One region of the Streptomyces sp. NPDC048018 genome, then DNA from elsewhere that is predicted to be linked to it. Evidence: riboswitches for the same ligand, from Rfam matches in the RefSeq annotation. Region 1 holds a riboswitch; each other region holds the start of a gene.
The links. Region 1 has a riboswitch for cyclic di-AMP ahead of ACGF1Z_RS04915 (peptidoglycan DD-metalloendopeptidase family protein). Riboswitches for the same ligand answer to the same signal wherever they lie in the genome.

Region 2: linked by a shared signal. The riboswitch ahead of ACGF1Z_RS23250 (M23 family metallopeptidase) and the one ahead of ACGF1Z_RS04915 (peptidoglycan DD-metalloendopeptidase family protein) in region 1 are both predicted to bind cyclic di-AMP.
Region 3: linked by a shared signal. The riboswitch ahead of ACGF1Z_RS26355 (M23 family metallopeptidase) and the one ahead of ACGF1Z_RS04915 (peptidoglycan DD-metalloendopeptidase family protein) in region 1 are both predicted to bind cyclic di-AMP.

Annotation. Positions count from the first base shown of each region.
Region 1 covers NZ_JBIDBK010000001.1:1,102,226-1,104,413, reverse strand. Annotated here, with positions in the region: gene ACGF1Z_RS04920 (tyrosine-protein phosphatase) at 1-281, opposite strand, end outside; cyclic di-AMP (ydaO/yuaA leader) riboswitch at 654-805, shown strand; gene ACGF1Z_RS04915 (peptidoglycan DD-metalloendopeptidase family protein) at 810-1,757, shown strand; gene ACGF1Z_RS04910 (SGNH/GDSL hydrolase family protein) at 1,931-2,188, shown strand, end outside.
Region 2 covers NZ_JBIDBK010000005.1:712,434-714,621, forward strand. Annotated here, with positions in the region: gene ACGF1Z_RS23245 (PP2C family protein-serine/threonine phosphatase) at 1-547, shown strand, start outside; cyclic di-AMP (ydaO/yuaA leader) riboswitch at 760-905, shown strand; gene ACGF1Z_RS23250 (M23 family metallopeptidase) at 917-1,984, shown strand; gene ACGF1Z_RS23255 (aldo/keto reductase) at 2,063-2,188, shown strand, end outside.
Region 3 covers NZ_JBIDBK010000007.1:118,856-121,043, forward strand. Annotated here, with positions in the region: gene ACGF1Z_RS26350 (M16 family metallopeptidase) at 1-739, shown strand, start outside; cyclic di-AMP (ydaO/yuaA leader) riboswitch at 943-1,108, shown strand; gene ACGF1Z_RS26355 (M23 family metallopeptidase) at 1,121-1,891, shown strand; gene ACGF1Z_RS26360 (GntR family transcriptional regulator) at 2,050-2,188, shown strand, end outside.

The DNA of each region.
Region 1 (2,188 bases):
CCGTCGGCGGGATCGCTCAGGGGTATGTTCACGTTCCGGACGCCCGGCAGGGCGACGTCGTCCCCCTCGAAGATCCGGTCGGCGTCGTTGCGGAAGTCGAAGACGGTGTGCAGGCCGAGGGAGGCGAGGAACGAGGCGTCCTCGGGCGTGGCGTGCGCCAGGTGGCCGCTGCGGAAGAGGCGTCCGGGGCGCACGGACCGGCCGTCCACGGTCGGCAGCCCGCCCACATCGCGGAAGTTGCGTACGCCGGTGAGCTCGGGCTCGGTCGTCGCTTGCGTCACGGTTGCTCCTGGTCTCGAGATCGGTTCCTGGGGCAATCATCCAGGTGGGAGGCCCCGCACGCACCCCCTCGGGAGGGAATGGGTGTTCTGTCCGAATTGAGGGTTTAGCGGTAACGCGCCCTGATTCCTTGGGAGATGAGCTCCGGGGCGTGAGCAGCGTCATAGACGTGACGGACCGTGCCTGATCGTCTTTTCCAAATTCCCTTCCGGAAAGGGAAATCGAGGGACCGTCATCCACGGAGGGTGACCGTGATTCCGGCCGCAATTCCCGGGATCGGCACTGGCGGAAAAACGGTGGCTTGTTCCCGTCGGCCCCGCTCGTCTAGCGTCGCGCTCAATCCGGACGGACCGCCTAATCCTGCCGCCGACCGGAGTCCGCACCCACCCGTACGCGGCAGGAGCGGGGGACCCAGGTACCACGCCGATCCCTCGATGAAGGACGGCTCGGGGTGAAGTCGCGAACAGCGGCCGGACATCTCCCGTCCGAACCCGACAGCTCACCTCGCAGGCGACGGAGAGGAATTCGCCATGCCCGTGAAGGGTAAGCACCGCCGCCCCAAGGCCAACCCGATCACCCGCGGGTTCGTGGCCGCCGGAGCCGGAGGGGCCGTCGTCGCCCTCCCGCTCATCGGCGCCACCGGCGCGCACGCCGCCGAGCAGGCCGCCCCGGCCGTCACTCCGCAGCAGGCCGTCGCCGTCGTGGCGCCCGCCGCCGTGACCCCGGCCAAGGCCCCGGCCTCGGCCCCCAAGTCGTACACCGTCGTCCGCGGCGACTACCTGTCCAAGATCGCCACCGAGCACCACCTCGCCGGCGGCTGGCAGAAGCTCTACCGCGACAACCGCCAGGTCGTCGGCGGCGACCCGTCGCTGATCCTGCCGGGCATGAAGCTCACCCTCGGCGCCAAGAACACCGCCAAGGCCACGCACCACCCGAAGGCGGCCGCCGAGCACGCCCAGAAGGGTTCCGGCGACGCGACCCGCGCCTCGCGCAGCAGCGAGCGCAGCTCGGCCCCGGCCCCGGCCGCGAGCTCCTCGTCGTCGTCCTCCTCGGCCGGTACGCCCTCCTCCTCCGGCTGGGTCGCCCCGATCGCGGGCGCCGGCGTCGGCACCGCCTACAAGACCGCCGGCGCGATGTGGTCCTCCGGCTACCACACCGGCATCGACTTCGTCGCCTCCACCGGCACCACCGTCCACGCGGTCGGCCCCGGCACCGTCTACTCCGCCGGCGACGGCGGCGCGTACGGCAACCAGGTCGTCATCCAGCACGCCGACGGCACCTTCTCGCAGTACGCCCACCTCTCCTCGATCTCCGTCTCCGCCGGCCAGACCGTCACCGGCGGCCAGGAGATCGGCCTCTCCGGCGCGACCGGCAACGTCACCGGCCCGCACCTGCACTTCGAGATGCGGACCGGTCCGGACTACGGCTCCGACATCGACCCGGTGGCCGCCCTGCGCCAGCACGGCGTGAGCATCTGACATCACGTCAGTACCGCGTCGGTGACGCCGACACCCCGGAGGCCCGGTACCCCTGTGCCGGACCTCCGGCGTATTCCGGCTTGGGAGAATCTTTATCGGTGGCATATGTCACCCGACGTCAACCCCTCCTTACGGTCGCGTAGGTCACACCAGGAGGGGAAAAATGTGCTCCCGTGGCAGACGATTCGAGATCAACAGACAAGAACGCATTCGGGTCGTACGCGGCGATCGGTGACAGCTTCACCGAGGGCGTGGGAGATCCCGGTCCGGACGGGGCCTACGTCGGCTGGGCGGACCGGTTCGCGGTCCTGCTCGCCGACCGGCTGCCGGAGGACGCGGGCTTCCGGTACGCCAACCTCGCCGTACGGGGGCGCCTTCTCGACCAGATCGTCGCGGAACAGGTTCCACGGGCGAAGGAACTCGCCCCCGAC
Region 2 (2,188 bases), on a different contig from region 1:
GGAGGGGGTGGCCGCGCGCCTGGAGCGGGCCCTGGCCCGGGAGGGCACCCGGCGGGACGGTCTCGACGCCTTCGAGGGCTTCACGACCGCCGTGCTCGCCGAGATCCCGGGCGGCGACCGGGTCGTACGGGTGGTCAACCGCGGCCACCCCGAGCCGCTCCTGCTGCGCGAGGACGGCGGGGTCGAGCTGCTGCGGCCGAGCGATGCCGCGCTGCCGCTGGGGATGGGGGAGCTCGCCGCGTGGCCGGACCGGGCCGACGAGGCGTCCTATCCGCCGGGCTCGACGCTGCTGTTCTACACGGACGGGCTCTCGGAGGCGCGGGACGCGGACGGGGTCTTCTACGACCCGGGGGAGCGGCTCGCGGGGCGGCTCTTCCCGGGGCCGGAGGAACTGCTCGACGCGCTCGTGGCGGACGTGCGCCGGCACACCGGCGGGGGCGCGACGGACGACATGGCGCTGCTCGCGGTGAGCCGTCCGGCGGCCGGTCAGCCGGAGCGGCGGCGGACGATGCCGGTCGTGCCGGCGGGGGATCCGGGGGCTCGGTGACCGCTCGTAGTCGCAGGGTGTCCCTCCGATAACCATTGACGTAACGTCAGAAACGGGGCTCGTTACCGGCGCGTATCTGAGTGGAGCTCAAGTCGGGCGATTCCCTCCTAATTCAGTGAATGATCAAGAGGGACGGCTTGGAATCGAGTGGCCGGGTCTATTAACGTTCGATAACGCAGCGCGGTCGTCCCAGCCGCCGCAAGAGGCGGCACCGTGCGCACGCGCCGAATCCCGCAAGGGAACCGGGGAACCACCACTTGGGGTGAATCGGGCCCCACCGCACCCATGCGGCACGCCCGTAGGAGACCTTCCTGCTCCGAACCCGTCAGCTAACCCGGTAGGCGAAAGGAAGGAAAGGAGAGCGCCTCCGTGGCGTCCGACACCCCCGCTCCTCAAGCCCCCTTCGACTACTTCGACTCCGCCGGTGCGGCGGGCGCCGCGGGCGGCGAGGAATGGAACCCGACGGAGGACTCCCTGCGGGACCGCCGGTCCGGCGGACGGCACCGCGTCGTCAAGCAGCGCTCCAACTTCGCCCGCTCCTCCACCGTCCTCGGCGTCGGCGTCATCGCCGCTGTCGGTGCCGGCGGCCTGGCCACCGCCCAGCAGAAGCCCCCGGTCTCCATAGCCCTGCCGGACGTCGACCTGCCCGACGCCTCCGAGCTCCCCGGCGTCGGCGAGCTGATCGGCCACGACAAGAGCGACACGGGCGGCGCGGTCGGCAACACCACCCAGCCGCTCACCGCGCTCACCTACACCACCACCGACGCCACGGCCTCCGGCACCGGCGCACAGACCCGGACGCAGGCCGACGCCGGCGAGACCCTGCGCGCCCGCATCCTCCAGCAGGCCGAGCAGCAGCAGGCCGCCGCCGACGCCGCGGAGAAGGCGGCGGCGGAGAAGGAGGCCGCCGAGAAGGCCGCCGCGGAGGCCGCGGCCAAGGCGGACGCGGCGGAGAAGGCGGCCGCCGAGGCCGAGAAGAAGGCCGCCGAGGAGGCCGCGCGCAAGGCGGAGGCGGAGCGCCTGGCCAAGCTGGCCGCCGGCTTCTCGCTGCCCACCTCCTCCTACACGATCACCTCGACCTACGGCGAGGCCGGCTCGATGTGGTCCTCCGGCTACCACACCGGCCTGGACTTCGCTGCTCCCACCGGCACCCCGGTCAAGGCCGTCCACGGCGCCACCGTGAAGTCGGCCGGCTGGTCCGGCGCGTACGGCTACCGCATCGTCCTGGAGCTCGAGGACGGCACCGAGATCTGGTACTGCCATCTGTCCTCGATGACGGTCGGCGTCGGCCAGTCCGTCGGCACCGGCGAGACCATCGGCCGCGTCGGCGCCACCGGCAACGTCACCGGCCCGCACCTCCACCTGGAGGTCCACACCCCGTCCGGCGACGGCATCGACCCGGCGGGCTGGCTCCGCTCCAAGGGCCTGAGCATCTGACGTCCGTCCCCGCGGGACCCGTCCCGCGGGTCCCGGTGGCCAGGAATAGGCCCGACGGTGCGGACCGTTGACCACCCCATGACTTCTCTTCGCCGTCTTGGCCGTTCCGACCTGCACGTCTTCCCGCTCTCCCTCGGTGGCAACGTCTTCGGCTGGACCGCCGACGAGGCGCAGTCCTTCGCCGTCCTCGACGCCTACGCCGCC
Region 3 (2,188 bases), on a different contig from region 1:
CCTCACCGGCGTCGAGCTCGACAAGGTGCTCGACGAGACCCTGGGCGGCTGGACGGGTGCCCCGGCGGCGCCGCGCCCGATGCCGCCCATCACCGCCGACGACACCGGCCGGGTCGTCATCGTGGACCGCCCGGGTGCCGTCCAGACGCAGCTGCTCATCGGCCGCGTCGGCGCCGACCGGCACGACCGTGTGTGGCCGGCCCAGGTGCTCGGCACGTACTGCCTCGGCGGCACCCTCACCTCCCGTCTGGACCGCGTCCTGCGCGAGGAGAAGGGCTACACCTACGGGGTGCGTGCCTTCGGCCAGGTGCTGCGCTCCGACGGCGAGGGCCACGGCGCCTCGATGCTCGCCATCAGCGGCTCCGTCGACACCCCCAACACCGGTCCGGCACTTGGCGACCTGTGGAAGGTGCTGCGCACGCTCGCCGCCGAGGGCCTGACGGACGCCGAGCGCGACGTCGCCGTGCAGAACCTCGTGGGCGTCGCCCCGCTCAAGTACGAGACGGCCGCCTCCGTCGCGGGCACCCTGGCCGACCAGGTCGAGCAGCACCTCCCGGACGACTTCCAGGCGCAGTTGTACGCGCGTCTCGCCGAGACGGGCACCGTGGAGGCGACCGCCGCGGTGGTCAACGCCTTCCCGGTGGACCGCCTCGTCACCGTCCTGGTCGGGGACGCTTCGCAGATCGAGGAGCCGGTGCGCGCCCTGGGCATCGGTGAAGTGAGGGTCGTCACCGGCTGACTGAGCCGCCGTCACGCACGGAGGAGGACCCCGGCGACCTGGTTCGCCGGGGTCCTCCCCTTTGTCCGTATTGATGGTTGCTGTTGCTGAATGACCTGTGGCATGCCTTACAAAAACGCGGCTCTGTTTGGTGATTGACAGAAGATCGGCCTAGCGTCGGTCCGGCTGTCCGGCCACATGCACGACGCCGCACCCGCGGCAACGGACAGTCATCGCCGAGTCCCCCTGAGGCGCGAGCCTGGGGAGCCGGGGACCCACACGCAGTCCCTGGGGTGAATCGGACGCCTTCGCGCCACGCGGAGGGGCCCGTAGGAGACCTTCCTGCTCCGAACCCGTCAGCTAACCCGGTAGGCGAGAGGGAAGGAAAGGATCAGCCACTACATGGCGTTCACCCGTGCCACCGGGAAGCATCGTGGTCCGAGCCGTCTGGCGCGCCGTGGCGCGGGCGTCGCCGGCGTGGCGACCATCGCCACCGCAGGCGTCATCGGCACCCTCGCCTCCCCGGCGCTCGCCGCCGACACGGAGCAGCCCTCCGTCGAGGACACCGGCCTCACCCAGGTGATCACCGAGGAGTCCCTCGCCCAGCGGGTCGACGCCCAGGCCGCCGCGCAGGAGAAGGAGGCCTACGAGGCCGCCGCCCGCGCCAGGGCCGCCGCCGAGGCGAAGCGCAAGGCCGAGGCCCGCGCCAAGGAGATCCGGGCCGCCAAGGAGCGCGCCGCCCGCGAGGCCGAGCGCAAGCGCCTGGCGTCCTTCCAGCTCCCCGTCTCCGGCTCCTACGTGAGCACCGGCTACAAGACCGGCGGCTCGCTCTGGTCCTCCGGCAGCCACACCGGCATCGACTTCCACGCCGCCTACGGCACCACGGTCGTCTCCGTCGGCTCCGGCACCGTCGTCGAGGCCGGCTGGGGCGGCGCGTACGGCAACAACATCGTGATCCGGATGAACGACGGCACGTACACGCAGTACGGGCACCTCTCCGCGATCCAGGTCTCCGTCGGCCAGAAGGTCACCCCGGGCGAGCGGATCGGCATCTCCGGCTCCTCCGGCAACTCCACCGGCCCGCACCTCCACTTCGAGGCCCGCACCGGCGCCGACTACGGCACGGACATCAACCCGCTCAGCTACCTCCGCTCCCGCGGCGTGGACGTCTGACGGTCGCCTCCCGCGCAAAAGCCCCGGCTCGCAGCGAGCCGGGGCTTTTTTGCGTCCCTTTCCATCGGGCGGCATCGGAAATTCCGGCGTCCTGCAATAGAGTCGCCGGACAGGCGCCGCTCGATCTGGATTCGCGCGGACAAAAGCGGAGGTCGGACATGCGCATTCCCGCGCACTCGGTATGCACGGCGATCCGGGACGACATCGTCTCCGGGGTGTACGCGCGGGGAGCCAGACTGACCGAGGAACAGCTCGCCCGCCGTTACGGCGTCTCCCGTGTCCCGGTCCGCGAGGCGC